2 regions of the Ferrimonas sp. YIN67 genome follow, and region 2 is predicted to be linked to the other one. Evidence: riboswitches for the same ligand, from Rfam matches in the RefSeq annotation. Region 2 holds a riboswitch; the other holds the start of a gene.
The links. A riboswitch is a leader RNA that binds a small molecule or an ion and turns the genes downstream of it on or off. The one in region 2 is predicted to bind thiamine pyrophosphate.

Region 1 (7,656 bases), on a different contig from region 2:
TGCGCGCTCCTCGGCGTTCACCTCGGCGTAGAGCTGGGCACCGCTCTCACGGAACTCCTTGGCCTTGGCCGCCATGCCGGCTTGCGCCACATGCTCGGTGGCGGGGCCGTCGGTGACGTCCTCCACCTCGATCAAACACTCAGGATTGGCCGCGGCATAGTCGCGCACCTCCTGGGTGATCTTCATAGAGCAGAACTTAGGACCACACATGGAGCAGAAGTGCGCCACCTTGGCGCTCTCCTGGGGCAGGGTTGCGTCGTGATAGGCCTTGGCGGTTTCCGGATCCAGCGACAGGTTGAACTGATCCTCCCAGCGGAATTCGAAGCGGGCCAGGGACAGGGCGTTATCACGGATCTGCGCGCCCGGGTGGCCCTTGGCCACGTCGGCGGCGTGGGCGGCGATCTTGTAGGCGATCAAGCCCTCTTTGACGTCCTGCTTGTCCGGCAGACCCAGGTGCTCCTTGGGCGTCACATAACAGAGCATGGCGCAGCCGTACCAGCCGATCATCGCCGCGCCAATGCCGGAAGTGAAGTGATCGTAACCCGGTGCCACGTCGGTGATCTGCGGACCCAGGGTATAAAACGGCGCTTCCATGCAGTCTTCCAACTGCTTCTCCATGTTGATCTTCACCAGGTGCATCGGCACATGGCCCGGGCCTTCGATGATGGTCTGCACATCGTACTGCCAGGCCACCTTGGTCAGCTCACCCAGGGTCTCCAGCTCGGCGAACTGGGCGCGGTCGTTGGCGTCAACAATGCCGCCGGGGCGCATGCCGTCCCCCAGGGACAGGGAGACGTCGTACTGGGCACAGATCTGGCAGATCTCCTCGAAGTGCTCATAGAGGAAGTTTTCCTTGTGGTGGAACAGGCACCACTTGGCCATGATGGAGCCGCCACGGGACACCATGCCCACCACCCGGTTGGCCGTCATGGGCACATAACGCAGCAGCACACCGGCGTGGATGGTGAAGTAATCCACCCCCTGCTCGGCCTGCTCGATCAGGGTGTCACGGAACACTTCCCAGGTGAGATCTTCAGCGACACCGTTGACTTTCTCCAGCGCCTGGTAGATGGGCACGGTACCGATAGGAACCGGCGAGTTACGAATGATCCACTCCCGGGTCTCGTGGATATGCCGGCCAGTGGACAAGTCCATCACGGTATCGGCACCCCAGCGGCAGGACCACACCAGCTTCTCCACCTCCTCTTCGATGGAGGAGCTGACGGAGGAGTTGCCGATATTGGCGTTGACCTTCACCAGGAAGTTACGGCCGATGATCATCGGCTCCGCTTCCGGGTGGTTGATGTTGGCCGGGATAATGGCGCGGCCCCGGGCGATCTCCTCGCGGACAAATTCCGGCGTAATGTCTTCGGGCAGGTTGGCGCCGAAGTTTTGGCCCGGATGGGCCCTTTTCAAGATCTCATTGCGCACCCGATCGCGCCCCAGGTTTTCCCGAATGGCGACGTACTCCATCTCCGGGGTAACAATACCGGCGCGGGCGTAGTGCAGCTGGGAGACGTTCTTACCCGGCTTGGCCCGGCGAGGCTTGGGCAGGTGCTCGAAACGCAGGTGATCGAAGCCTCCATCGGCCAGACGCTGCTGGGTAAAGTGGGAGCTGACGCCCGGCAGTTCCTCGGTATCGTCCCGCTCCAGTACCCAGTCACGGCGCAGGGGTGCCAGCCCCTTGCGCACATCCAGCTCGCTGGCCGCGTCGCTGTACGGACCGGCGGTGTCATACACAGGGATCGACTCGTTATCCCGGGTGATGGGATTGTCTTTGTCGCCGCCGATCACCGACGGCGTCAGGTGAATTTCCCGCATGCCGACGCGAAGGTCGTCACGGGAGCCCGTCAGGTACAGTTTCTCTGAATTGGGGAAGGGGTGACCTTTGAGGTTATCCAGGTATTGCTGGGCCTCGGCGCGCACCTCGCGGCTGTTCTTACGTGACGGTGCCTTTGGGGTGGCGTTTTGTTGCATGCTCGACATAACAATCTCCGGAAAATCCATTGGGAAATTGCCTGTCGGACGTGAGCCTGTTGGCGAACAAATTCTGCGCCCCCGACCGGGGATGGGAGTCCGATCTCACACTGACACCGGGGGCGTTGCTTGTTTTCCTACGCCGGTATTACCCGGTTCAGGTTCCACGGATCCCGCTTTCGCGATCTCAGCCCGGCTGCTTTGCAGCATCAGGCACTCCGACAAGACCCGAGCAGTATGGCAACAGCATGAAAAGATCACAATAGGTCCGCCTTCACGAACTATAATTTTTCCTTTCTTTTACAAACCGATACCTCTTGTATTCCGTGCCGGACATCGTACCTGCCCCAATATCGTCAGCCACCAAGTCCGTTGGAAGGTCCAACACCCCACTCTTCTCTCTGGCCAGCGCCCCCTTTTTACAGGCCGCCCCCTCAGTCATGGCGCTGGCAGTTGCCAAGGGGGATGCCAGGCAAAGTAACACTCACTGGATGTATGCCTTTCGGCAGAAGGTGATCCGCGCCGTCGCCAAGGCCATCACAGGGATCGCCTCCGGCTCCAGAGTCTCGGCTCCCTCCTCCGGTGCCAGTTCAGGCTCCGGATGGATCTGGCCGTTGTCACAGTTCAACTCCACCCGGATATGATGCCAGGCTCCCGAGGACGAACGACTCAACTGCAGCGCGATCTCCGGCGGTTGCGCCGACAGCACTCGGGCATACCAGTCACTGTTGGCCCCTTCGCCGATCGCTTCACTGTAGAGGTAGATGGGGACGGCCTGGGCAGGCAGGCTCAGCACACACAGCACCTTGACCAGTGCCCTCCCTAACCTGTTTATGCTAACTATCTGTTTCACCAAGCACTCCTTGAGTTCACCGGTCGAAAAAATGAGTGAAACGCGACCCTATACCTAAGGCGACCAAAATCGACACCGGCTGTGCTTCGAAGGCGTGTTTTGACCACCGAAGCAAAGCGGTTCCGGGCAAAGGCCCCAGCAGGGCATTAAGGGAAACAGAGGGATCCCGGATACCGGAGAAGCTTGTTTTCCGGCCTCAAACGGGGTGGGCGGCCTGTAACCGTTCGAGCAGGGTGGTGATCTTCAGGGAGAGATGGCGATTTTGCGGATAGAGGGCCCAGATCCCCTCGGCGGCGGGACGATAAGCGGGCAGGAGTTCGATCAACGCACCGCTGCTCAAATGCTCCTTCACATAGAGATCCGGTAACTGAACCACTCCCACGCCCTTGAGCGCGGCATCCAACAGGGCGCGTCCGCTGTTGCAGCGCAGCCGCCCCTGTACCCGCACACTGCGTGCCTTTCCTCCCTCCTGAAAACGCCAATGATCCAGGGTGCCGATCAGACAGTTGTGCCCCTCCAGCTCAGACACCGTATGAGGCTCGCCGTGGTGCTGAAGATAGGCTGGTGCCGCGCAGAGGTGGAGGGTACGGCTGCCCAGTCGCCGGGCCATCATACTGGAATCCTCCAGTTGGCCCAGACGGATCGCCAGATCGATCCCCTCCTCCACCAGATCGACCCGCTGATTGGTCAGGATCAACTCGGCATCGATCTCAGGGTACTCGGTACAGTAGTCGTTCAGCACCGGAGCAACATACTGTTCACCGTAGATCACCGGCGCCGTCAACTTCAGCTTGCCCCGAGGTGTGCTGTGCAGATCGGTAACCGCCCGCTCCGCCTCCTCCAATCCTTCCAGCAGGGGACGACAGTGACGGTAATAGATCTGTCCCAATTCCGTCACCGAAACGCGACGTGTGGTGCGGTAAAACAGCTTGGTGGCCAAGCGGGTTTCCAGTGCGGTGATCTGGCGGCTGACCTGGGCGGTGGAGATCCCCAGCCGTTTGCCCGCGGCAGTAAAGGATTGGGTTTCCACCACGGCCACAAATTCGCTGATCCCTTCCCAGTGGAACATGGCTGACTCCTTCGATTATTACAAAACTGCAAAGGTAATTTGCATATTAGCCTGATTATCACAGAAAAGGGGGGAGATAAAATGGTCGAACGTTCGATATTTCCCAAAGATGGCACTGCCCTAAAGGAGCACACCATGAGTCTGATCACACGCCTGTCCCAGCACTTGGATGAATTGCAGCACCTGAGCAAGAGTGGCGGGATCGCCCTGGCCCTGCTGGCCGTGCTGACGGTTGCAGGGGGTGGTGCCTATTGGCTGGCCAACACCCTGCTGATTGCCGGACTCTTGCTGCTGGCGACCAATCTGATCCTGACGATACTGATCTGGATCCAGGCATTTCTGCCCCAACCCGCCTACCAGCAAGAAGCGCCCGATGACTGGCGCCAAGATCAGCGCCCGCCTCTCCTCCATGAGGTGCCCGACAACCGGGAAGTGGCTCACTCCCAAGCCTGTTGCTGCTAAGCCCAATCCCTACCTCCTCCCCACCTGCTGCAGGGACCGTCGATACGGTCCCTGTTTTCGTTGTGTACTCATAAATGCTGCGGTTTGAAACGGCCGGAGGCTTGGGCTCACTGGCGTGTCACTCGCTTTGTCGCGCCAACGACGGCAGCCAAGGGGGCCACGATGCACAGCGGCGAGCGATAGGCAACAGGCCGCCGCTTACGGTTTCAGGTTTTCGGCCCGAGGCTTACTTCTGCCCTTGAGCCGGGCCGCCATCCCCTGATTATTACCGTATTGCAAAAGTCATTTGCACTCTAGGCGGATTATCATCTTTCCAGCTCTCAATATAATGGCCCCCATCGAGACGGTGACGCCCCCCTGCGACACCGCACCTTTTCTTAGTGAAACTCCAAGGAGAGTGACATGACTGCACAAACCCTCAAGTCCAAAGCCGCCGTTGCCTGGGGTCCGGGTCAACCTCTGTCCATCGAAACCGTGGACGTGGCACCGCCCAAGGCCGGTGAAGTGCGTGTGAAGATGGTTGCCACCGGCGTCTGCCACACCGACGCCTTCACCCTCTCTGGCGACGATCCGGAAGGGATCTTCCCCGCCATCCTGGGCCACGAAGGCGGTGGCATCGTCGAATCTGTCGGCGAAGGCGTCACCAGCGTGAAAGTGGGCGATCACGTGATCCCTCTGTACACCCCGGAATGTGGCGAGTGTAAGTTCTGTAAGTCGGGCAAAACCAACCTGTGTCAGAAGATCCGGGAGACCCAAGGCAAAGGCCTGATGCCAGATGGCACCACCCGCTTCTCCAAAGATGGTGAGCCGATCTACCACTACATGGGCACCTCCACCTTCTCCGAGTACACCGTACTGCCGGAAATTGCCGTGGCGAAAGTGAACCCGGAAGCGCCATTGGAAGAGGTGTGCCTGCTGGGTTGTGGCGTCACCACTGGCATGGGCGCCGTGGCCAACACCGCCAACGTTCAGCCCGGTGACACCGTGGCCGTCTTCGGCCTGGGTGGCATTGGTCTGTCCGCCATCATAGGGGCGGCCATGGCCAAAGCCGGTCGGATCATCGCCATCGACATCAACGAGAGCAAGTTCGATCTGGCCCGCAAACTGGGTGCCACCGACTGTGTCAACCCGAAAGACTATGACAAGCCAATCCAGGAAGTGATCGTTGAGATGACCGACGGCGGCGTGGACTACTCCTTCGAGTGCATCGGTAATGTGCACGTGATGCGCAGTGCCCTGGAGTGCTGCCACAAAGGTTGGGGTGAGTCCGTGATCATCGGGGTGGCCGGGGCCGGTCAGGAGATCAGCACCCGTCCCTTCCAACTGGTCACTGGCCGCGTCTGGAAAGGCTCCGCCTTCGGTGGCGTGAAGGGTCGCTCCCAGTTGCCGGACTATGTCGAGCGCTACATGGCCGGCGAATTCAAGCTGGATGACTTTATCACCCATACCATGGGTCTGGATCAGGTCAACGACGCCTTCGATCTCATGCACGAAGGCAAGAGCATCCGCACCGTGATCCACTTCGACAAGTAAGACTCCACCGAACCTGTCTGTTCGACGGCAAGGCCCAGGCCTTGCCGTCTCATTTTTCGATCCCCCTCGTTTTACTACAAGGGAGGGAGCCAAAACCATGCAACTGAATTCCTACGCAGGCCTTGAGCCGCTGGGCTGCAACAAAAGCTTTGGTGGCTGGCACAAGCAATATCGCCACCGTAGCGAAGTGCTCAACTGTGACATGCGCTTCGCCATCTACCTGCCGCCCCAGGCCAGTGCCGTCAATCCGGTACCTGTACTCTACTGGCTGTCGGGCCTTACCTGTACCGACGAAAACTTCATGCAGAAAGCCGGTGCCCAGCGCATTGCCGCTGAGCTTGGCATTGCCATCGTGGCCCCGGACACCAGTCCCCGTGGCGAAACGGTCGCCAACGACGACGGCTACGATCTCGGCCAGGGTGCAGGCTTCTATGTCAATGCCACCCAGGCGCCTTGGAACCGCCACTTTCACATGGATGACTATGTGATGCAGGAGTTGCCCAAACTGATTGAAGCCACCTTTCCGGTGACCCAAACTAAGGCGATCTCCGGCCACTCCATGGGCGGCCATGGTGCCCTGACGCTGGCGTTGCGCAACCCGGGGGTCTTTTCCTCGGTCTCGGCATTTAGCCCCATCAGTAATCCGGTCAACGTGCCCTGGGGTCAAAAGGCCCTCGCCAGCTACCTGGGGAACAATCCCAAACAGTGGGCCCAATACGATGCCAGCTTGCTGATCCGCGCAGCCGAGCCCGAGCAGTTTGTGCCAACCCTGGTGAGCCAAGGTAACAAGGATGAATTTTTGCAAAGCCAGCTGCAGCCGGAGAAACTCTCCGCCGCCGCCAGTGCCAGTGGTTACCCCCTGACTCTGGAGCGACACGATGGCTTCGATCACAGCTACTACTTTATCGCCAGCTTTATCGAGCAGCACCTGCGCTTCCACGCCCGGCATCTGGCTGGCTGATGAAGGCTTCCTCGACAAGAAAAGGCACGCCCGTTAACGGAGCGTGCCTTAGTCGTACCCGGTACCGGATCATTAACGCGATATCGACCACCATGACAGCAAACGAACGTCTGCGCCTAACCCAAGCCTACGAAGGCGAAATCTATGGGCTCGCCTTTTTCCAGACCCTGCTTGACGCCAGCCAGGATCCCACTCATCGGGCCCTGTGGCGCACCCTGCTTACCGTGGAGCAAACCACCGCCAATAGGCTCTACCCCACTCTCCATCGCTCCGGCGCCCTCGTTTCACTGGATCTCGGTCAATTAGCAGCCCGGGGCCAAAAAGACGCACAACAATGGCAGTCGCTGCCCTGGCTGGAGCTGATGACCACCTTGGCACACTGGGCCTGCCCCTATGAATCTCGCTACCGTCGATGGGCCGAGCAAAGCAGTGAGTCCCACGCCCTGTTTCAACTCCTGGCGGATCATGAGAGCGCTATACTGGCGGCCTTTGAAGCGGCTGCACGACGGCAGGATCCGCTGCCCCCACTGCACGCATTTCTTAACCACTATTCTCAATAAGCCATTCCGGGACCCGGAACAGGGACAACCCGGCACGGAGACATTCCCCAAGAGCTTGAGCCAAAGTCGTTATTGGAGCGACATTTCAAAGACCAACCGCTCCGCCGCACTGGGGAACTCCAGTGTGGCCTCCAAGCAGCACTGCGCCCCGTCCCACTTGGCCTGGCCCACCACCGCCTTGTTTTGCCCTTGAGCCTGCTGCAGCAGCAACTGGTACTGGGCATCCGCAGTCTGGGCATTT
Region 2 (7,656 bases):
AGCCAGGAGCCCGTATCGGCGATCGCCAACCAACCATTTTGCCAATGGACGGCAAACGCCGCCACCAACATGGTGACCATGAGGGGAAGGCTTACCAGGCGGGTAAACAACCCGATGATCAACAGGGCGCCGCCAACCAATTCCGTCACAGACGCCAAACCCGCCATCAAGGTGGGGAACGGCAGTCCCAAACCCCAGTCGGGATTGCCAAACCAGGCCACGGTGTCGCCAAAGTGGGACAGCTTATTCCAGCCTGCTTGCATAAAGACAGGGGCGAGGTAAAGGCGAATGGCCAGCGGGGCCAGGCCCTCCAGCGGTGTCGTGGCAGCAAATAATCGCTGCCAGAGTTGGGTCAGTGGCTGCATCATGGATCCCTTTTCTACGAGTAATAAGCACAGACCGGACAGTGACGAAGATCCTTTCGACCTATTTGATACCCTGCCGGTTAACGCCTGGCGAGATGAATAAGGTCAGCATGCAGAGTATTCATCTCTTTTTTCAGGGTTTTCAATTGGCGGCCACTGAGACTTTGCTGGATCCCCGCCATCCCCTGGGCGAAGCGCTGTCGATTGTCCTCGATCAGCAACAAGTACTCCTGACTCCTCAACGCCTCGGGCTCCACCAGCAAGAGCCGAAGCGATGCCGCCAACTGGCCGCCATCCTGGCGCCCATGCAGAGCCTCTGACAGTTGCTCGTACCACTGCTGACGATACGCCAGCCATAACTCCAGGGTGCGGTGTCTGCTGTGATTGTAGTCATAAATCAAGGCTTTTTGCTGCTTGGTCAAACGCCCTATGCGCTTGCGGATCGACTTTTCCATCCGCTTGTTGGCGGCGCGGATCTGCTCTTTAAACGTCTGATCAGCATACTCATCACGCAGTGCCTGCTCCTCCTTGGCCACATTTTGCAGCAGCTCGGCCACCTGGGGATCGGACAAAGACTGGATCAGTGGGACCAGCTCTGGGATCAGGTGGCTGAACAGGCGATCCCAGTGTTCCCCACTGCGGGCGAGGTGAAACTGGATCTGCTGCGCCGTCATGGGCTGGTTCACCTCATCACTGAGCAGTTCGAGGTGTTCGATGTAACGGGGTAACTCATTGCGCCGATGCCATGCCAGCGCACGTTCTATCACCCCATCCAGTTCCCGCTCCTGGGCATCGGTCAGGGTCACGTAATCATCCAGCTGCCAGGGAATGATCCAGTCCAGCCAGTGATAGACGAAGCGTGTCGAACACGCCGTCAACCACAGTAGACCAAGCACCCACACCCAGTGTCTCACGCTTTCTCCTATTCCTGGCTCATCGGCCCCAAATGCACATGACCACGCAGGTTCGAAAGCGCCTGCTGGCGCCAATATGCCACATCGGCGCCTTGAGAAATCATGCGCAGCGACCAACTAAGCGACAGCAGTGCCAACAGCAAGCCTGCCGCTCGCAGTGCCAGTCGCTCCACATCACAGGGAACGACTCCCCGGGCGGCCAGGTAGTCTCGCCACAGGGGAAGGCGCGACTCGTTCGGCAGGGAGTCACTGGCCTGAGCCAGATCGATCAAGGGGTGGCCCAGGGTGGCATATTCGAAGTCCAGTGCCAACAAGGCTCCGTCCGATCCCTTACGCAGGTTGCCACTGTGCAGATCACCATGGCAAAACCCAGGTTTCAGTGCGCTGGCGCTCAACTGTGCTTCCCATACAGGTATGAGTCGACAGTAGGCTTGAAGTTCCTGTGCACCGATCCCCTGGCGTGCCAGCTGCTCACCCTCCAGATCCTCCAGATAATGGCGGATCCGTGGTCCCAGCTCCAGGGACTCCCCCTCGAGCGGCAGGCGGTGGAGGGCCAGCAGCAAAGCCAACAGCGCCGGGGACGACGGTTCGGAGCACTCCTCGCCCACATGATCACTGATACACCAGGCGTGATCCTCGGCCCAGTAGCGCAGGGGGGGCGCCAGTCCGGCAGCAGCGGCCCGCTGCCAGGCGAGTCGTTCAGCCTGACGACTGACCGCAAAGCCATTGGACTGGCCATGGAGGCGGATCACCAGATCCTCCCCACCGAGACGAGCCCGAATCAGGCGGTTGGCAGTGGCCCCCGCTAGCTGGGTATAGCACCAATCGCCTTGCGGGAACCCCGCCTGTGTCAGGATCCCCCCGAGCCGGTCCGATTCAAGCAACCGTTCAGGCAAAGGCCGGCGCCTCCCCCTGTTGCGTCCGGTATGCCTGCTGCCACTGGCGCAGGCCAAGCAGGGCCAGGCCCAGGTAGACGACGTAAAGGCCAGAGCTCAGGGCCAGGCCCTTACTCAGGTAGAGGTAGATGGAGACGCTGTTGATCACCATCCAGTAGAGCCAGTTCTCCACCACCTTCTGCACCACCATATAGGTGGTGATCACCGCAAAGCAGGTGGTCATGGCATCCAGATAGGCGAGATCGGCCCGAGTGTAGGTGTCCATCAGATATCCCAGGATCAGGGCGATCGCCGTCGTCGTCAGGATCACGCGAACATGCCGCTGCAACGACCAGCGAACCAGGGGCACCCCCTCCCCCTGACCACCGCCGTAGCGCCACTGCCACAAGCCGTAACCGGCCATCGCCAGATAGAAGAGGTTCAGCACCGACTCCATCAGCAGGGCCACATGCCAGAACAGCGCGGTAAAGATGGTGGTGCTCACCGCGGCACAGGCCCAGCACCACAGGCTTTGGCGCATGGCCAACAGCAGGTAGGCCACCGCCAGCGCCACCGCCACCGCTTCCCAGTGGGTCAGGGCGTGGGCATCGGCCCACAGCCCCGTCCAGAACTCACTCACTGTGGTCAAGGTTCACCCCGCCCGGAATGAATTTGCACACGAACACGCCCTTACCCCACTTTCGATGGGCCGCCTTCATCTCAGTGGCCAGCAGGGCCATCACGGCATCATAATCCCCACCAAGCTGGGTGCTCATGCCATTGGTCAAACGCTGAATATCCGGGTAGCTGTCCAGCCGGCCGATAAACCACTTGATGATCTCGAGGTAGTTGTCCTGCAGCGGGTACAGGCTGATCTCTACTGACAGTTGCATCGAAAATTCCTTAAAAATAATGGTATTGGAAGGTGATCCCGAGCTGACGGGGATCACCGTAGCGGATGTACTGTTTCGCCACCCAACCCTGATCAGGCTCGTTTTCGAAGAAGAAGCCCCGTGTGCCGTATTGCTCATCGGTCAGGTTGCGCCCCCACAGATAAAGCGACCACTGCCGGGCTTCATAGCCCAGCTTGGCATTCACCAGGGCATACGCCTCGGAGCGGGAATCGTGGCTGTCCGAATAGTAGAACGCATCCTTGCCGTTGACGTTCACATTGGCAAAGAAACCTCGGGCGTTGCGGTAGGTGGCACCCAGGGCATACTGGAAGTTGGGCGCATGGGCCAGCTCCCGGCCGGACAGATCCGTCTCGCTGGTATCGGCTTCGGTGAAGCGGTAATCCTTGTAGCGGGCCTTGAGCAGCCCCAGGCTGGAGTAGAGCTCGAGATCGCGGTGCAGCTGCCAGTTGAGCGCCCACTCCAGGCCGTAACTCTCGCTGGCTCCGGCATTATTGGTGTACAAGATGAAATTTGAATCATTATCAGGATCTTTCAGGGACGCCTCGACCTGTTGGTCTTGCCGATCCATGTAGAACAGCGCCAGGTCCGAGCGCAAGGCTCCGCCAAGCCAGCGGCTTCTGAGGCCCAGCTCGTAATTATACAAGGTCTCCATATCATAAGAGACATGTTTTGCTAAAAGATCAGGCAGCCCCATATTGAAGCCCCCCGCCTTGTAACCCCGGGCCAGGCGCAGGTAGGCGTTGTGCTCATCGGTCAGACGATAGGCCGCCGACAGATGACCCCCCCACATGTTCTCATCGGGGGAGAACGCCTCCCCGCTGTCATCCTGGTAATCCGCCTCACGGCGCTCGAGGCGCACGCCGGCAGAGAGATCCCAGTCGCCCAGCCGGCTGTCGAGCTGGCCAAACAGCGCCAGATTTTTTGCATAGTATTCACTGTTGAGGCGGATCTCGTAATCGGGAATGTCGTTGTAGTCACTCGCAAGGACATTGTCCTCCCACAACTTGCTGACATAGAGCCCCACCAGCCAATCCGTGGTGCCACCGAACACGCGGCCCGCCTCATCAGAAGCAAAGCGCACCTCCTGGCTCACCGTGTCACGCTTGGCCCGTTTGTCCCATGTCGCAAAGTACTCACAAGGCTCGGGTTCTTCGTCTGAACCACAATTTAGGCCCTCCCAGTACTCATTGTTGGACCAGTCCCCATCATAGGCGTGCCGGGCATGGGTGTTGCTCCAGCTGGTGATGGACTGCAGGGTGACCGCATCACTGATCCCCCAGTTCAGATCCAGCGACGCACCATTGGTGCGCTGGCTGTCGACGCCGGGCTCGTCGGTGCTGGTGGTAAAACCGTTGTTGTCCAAAGTCCAGACGTCGTAGCCGTTGTCCAGATCGGCGTGTAGGAAGGTCAAGTCCGCCACAAAGTTGTCCGCCGGTTGCCAGCGCCACTTGCCCCGAAACGTCAGCTCATCCCGCTTGTTGGTGTCGTCTCGGTCCAGGTATTCGTTGTGGCGGAACCCATCCTGGCTGTGGTGCTGCAGCGCCAGACGGTAGAGCAGCTCGCCGTGCGGGTCGGCAGCGCCTGAGACATAACCGGCGTAGGTCTGCTGATTGTCTTCGCCAAAGGTTAACTCGGTGCCCGCCTCAAACTGCTCGGTAGGATCCTGACTCTTCACATAGATCAGTCCCGCCAGGGCATTGGCGCCGAAACGGGTGCCCTGGGGGCCGCGCAGCACTTCCAGCTGCTGGATATCGTAGAGGCTGGCCGCCATGCCGATCCCGGACAGGTCGATGTTATCGACAATAAAGCCGACGGAGCTATTGGGTGCCCCTTGGTACTCCTCCTGCTCACCCACGCCCCGGATCTGAAAGTAGCGGGGACGAGAGCTGCCGCCGGACCAGTTGAGGTTGGCGATGCGGCCCAGGGCCTGTTCAAGATGCTCGGCGCCTTCGTCCTGCAGTTCATCGACGGAGAGGATGGTGGCGGAAGCCGGCAGACGCTCCAGCGAAGTGCCGCGCAGATCGGCGGTGACGGTGAGGGTTTCGATGGGTTCTTCGGCCATGGCCGAGAAACTGGCCAAGACGGCCAGGGAAAGCAAAGTACGACGCACTGTTCTCTTCCTAAGTCAGCAGGATGCGATCGGACTGTTGGGCATTGGGGGCCTGTTGCCAGCCATTCCTACGCCGGCACTATCCGGATCAGGTTCTACGGGTTTCCTAAAGGATCTCAGCAAGATAGTTTAATGTCCTGCACCCCGTGGCGGCCGTCACTATAGCAAGATTCTTAATGCAAATAGCAAGTTTCGTGACTCTGAAGAGAAAAAACGGGCCATTCATTCGAAGGGCCCGTCTGGGGAGATCGCAATGCCTTAGCGAACCGTTATTTCCGTACCACCTTGGATCCGGCGCCGGTGCGGGCACCGTCGTGAACGATCAATGCCCCAAAAACCAGACACAACACCAGCAGGGCCGCAATCAGGGTTGCAACCACCGGCGCTGAAAACAGGGCAGGTAGGATCTCAAGGATCAGCTCTTTCATGGGCGTTGTGCTCCAACTTGGCCAACTCAAGTCACCACAGCGCACACGCCCTGGCTCAACCCAACGGGGTCCAGCACATAGACAAGGCGAAGGACATGTGACGTAATGGTGACGTCAATGGCGCAAAATTGTACGCCCTTGCCACAAAAAGAGCGCGACCCGGATCACAATCCGGGCCGCTTGTTTCTCACACTGTAAGCCGCGCTAAGGGGTCACTCATCCGTTGCCCGGCGCACATAGATCTCAAACTCCACCGCGTAGGGACTGCTGGCCGTGGCCTGCACCGGTCGACGCTCTCCGCCATGCAGGTTGAGCGGTCGCCAACTGGTACTGCCTGGCTCAACCACCACCCCATCACTGTCGTAGAAAGTGAACTTGTACTGCAGATACCGATCCGTACTGACCCGGGAGATCAACAGCGCGGATCCCTGCAAAAAGTCGCCAACCCGGCGTTTTTGCACCCGCTCTATGCTGACCTCCCGCGCCACCGCACTCGAATCTATCCTCAGTGTCGGTTGATCGGAGCGGGCCGCCACCCCGGCAGTAATTGAGCTGCAACCGGCCAGCAACAACGCAACGCTTAGTAACACTAGTCTCATGGTCCCATCCTGCCCTGCACTTCCCAGGGCACTAGTCGATCAAAAAATGCGCCCTCGCCGTCGCGATGGGCTGCTTTCGGTTCGTCTGCCAGGCGCTGATACTGACATTGGCGACCCGTCGCCCCTGACGCGTGAGCTTACACTCACAATAGGCCTCCCGAGCATATCCCGCCCGCAAATAGTCGATAGAGAAATCGACGATCTTTGGCACCTGAGTCGTTTGCATCATCACCATTAACTGAACAATGGCCGCCATCTCCATAAATCCGGCGATCACGCCTCCGTGCAACGCGGGCAGCATAGGGTTACCCAGATTGCTCTCTTTGGGCGGCAAACGAAACACCAGTTCGTCACCAAAACGCTCGCACTCCATGCCGATAAACTGGGCGTAGGGCACCAGAGCCAGCAGCGCACCGTAATCATTACGGGCCGCCGCCTCATGGATCTGGTTGGACAGGGTCATGACTCTCCCTCCAGGGCCTGACGGAACGCGTCCGTCATCAGATCGGACCCTATCCGCATAAAGGAACCCACAGCCTGGGCCAGGGGTTGGTCCGTGGATTCTTGGTAGGCGATGGCTCGAACAAAGGCCACCGCCGAAGTGAGCTTATAACATTCTGAAAATCCGTATACTGGCAGGTTTGGCTGGGCCGGTTTCATATAATCCACCCGCAGATCCAGGGTGGGACTGAGCTCAATCTCACCACTCTTTTGCTTTATTGCGCACACCACCGCCGCACCGCAAGCGGTATCCATTAAGGTGGTGATCACACCGCCATGGATCACGCCGGTTTCCGGGTAGCCGACGATCTGGGAGTGGTAGGGCAACATCAACAACACATGATGCTCGCTGGCTTCCAGAGTCTTTACTCCCAGCGCCCGACACTGGGCCAACTGCTCGACAAAGCGCTGGGCAAAATCCGTTAATGGAAAGAACGCTCGATTGTTTGGCTGCACCTTGCCTCCCGTTATCCATATTGCCGCTCTACGCCGCCATCACGCTCCGCACCATGGCCGGTGAATACCCAAAGGTAACTGTAACAGCCTCTTAGCACACTTTAGCCTATCCCCTCACCGGCGTATCTGTCATGCGCCGGAGACAAAAGCAGGGTTTTCCCTTTAGCGTGAGGCACTCAGATATTCACCCGGACTCTCGGAGGCAACAATTGCTGCCACAGATCCAGACCCCTGCCTGACCGTGTGGCGACAGTGAACAGGGACAAGAGCCGAGTCCGCAGAGCGATTAGACAGCACATCCTTTGGAACCCGGTGCCATATGAGTGGCACTCAATACGGCCGGTGCCTGCAACGACGAATGGTAAAAGGTCCAGTCACAGTGCCGTGCTCCCACCGAGTGTGCCCGATACTCTTAACCTTAACGCATGCTTTACTCGCATAAAGCGTCCACTCCCGGTGATCCCTTCGCCTGTAACACTTTAAATGTTCGACAA

Region 1: it holds a riboswitch for thiamine pyrophosphate, as region 2 does, so the genes downstream of both, thiC (phosphomethylpyrimidine synthase ThiC) here and AC2D8U_RS16490 (TonB-dependent receptor) in region 2, are expected to answer to the same signal.

Annotation. Positions count from the first base shown of each region.
Region 1 is NZ_JBXVVJ010000002.1:555,395-563,050, forward strand. Features, by position in the region: gene thiC (phosphomethylpyrimidine synthase ThiC) at 1-1,986, opposite strand, end outside; gene thiE (thiamine phosphate synthase) at 1-1, opposite strand, end outside; TPP riboswitch at 2,094-2,208, opposite strand; gene AC2D8U_RS06195 (hypothetical protein) at 2,462-2,830, opposite strand; gene AC2D8U_RS06200 (LysR substrate-binding domain-containing protein) at 3,027-3,899, opposite strand; gene AC2D8U_RS06205 (hypothetical protein) at 4,035-4,361, shown strand; gene AC2D8U_RS06210 (S-(hydroxymethyl)glutathione dehydrogenase/class III alcohol dehydrogenase) at 4,764-5,894, shown strand; gene fghA (S-formylglutathione hydrolase) at 5,992-6,855, shown strand; gene AC2D8U_RS06220 (hypothetical protein) at 6,948-7,415, shown strand; gene AC2D8U_RS06225 (DUF406 family protein) at 7,485-7,656, opposite strand, start outside.
Region 2 is NZ_JBXVVJ010000008.1:136,515-144,170, reverse strand. Features, by position in the region: gene AC2D8U_RS16515 (HvfX family Cu-binding RiPP maturation protein) at 1-365, opposite strand, end outside; gene AC2D8U_RS16510 (DUF6279 family lipoprotein) at 446-1,279, opposite strand; gene AC2D8U_RS16505 (phosphotransferase family protein) at 1,288-2,175, opposite strand; gene pnuC (nicotinamide riboside transporter PnuC) at 2,168-2,794, opposite strand; gene AC2D8U_RS16495 (hypothetical protein) at 2,787-3,047, opposite strand; gene AC2D8U_RS16490 (TonB-dependent receptor) at 3,058-5,178, opposite strand; TPP riboswitch at 5,227-5,335, opposite strand; gene AC2D8U_RS16485 (hypothetical protein) at 5,448-5,606, opposite strand; gene AC2D8U_RS16480 (YcfL family putative periplasmic lipoprotein) at 5,819-6,205, opposite strand; gene AC2D8U_RS16475 (PaaI family thioesterase) at 6,237-6,668, opposite strand; gene AC2D8U_RS16470 (PaaI family thioesterase) at 6,665-7,162, opposite strand.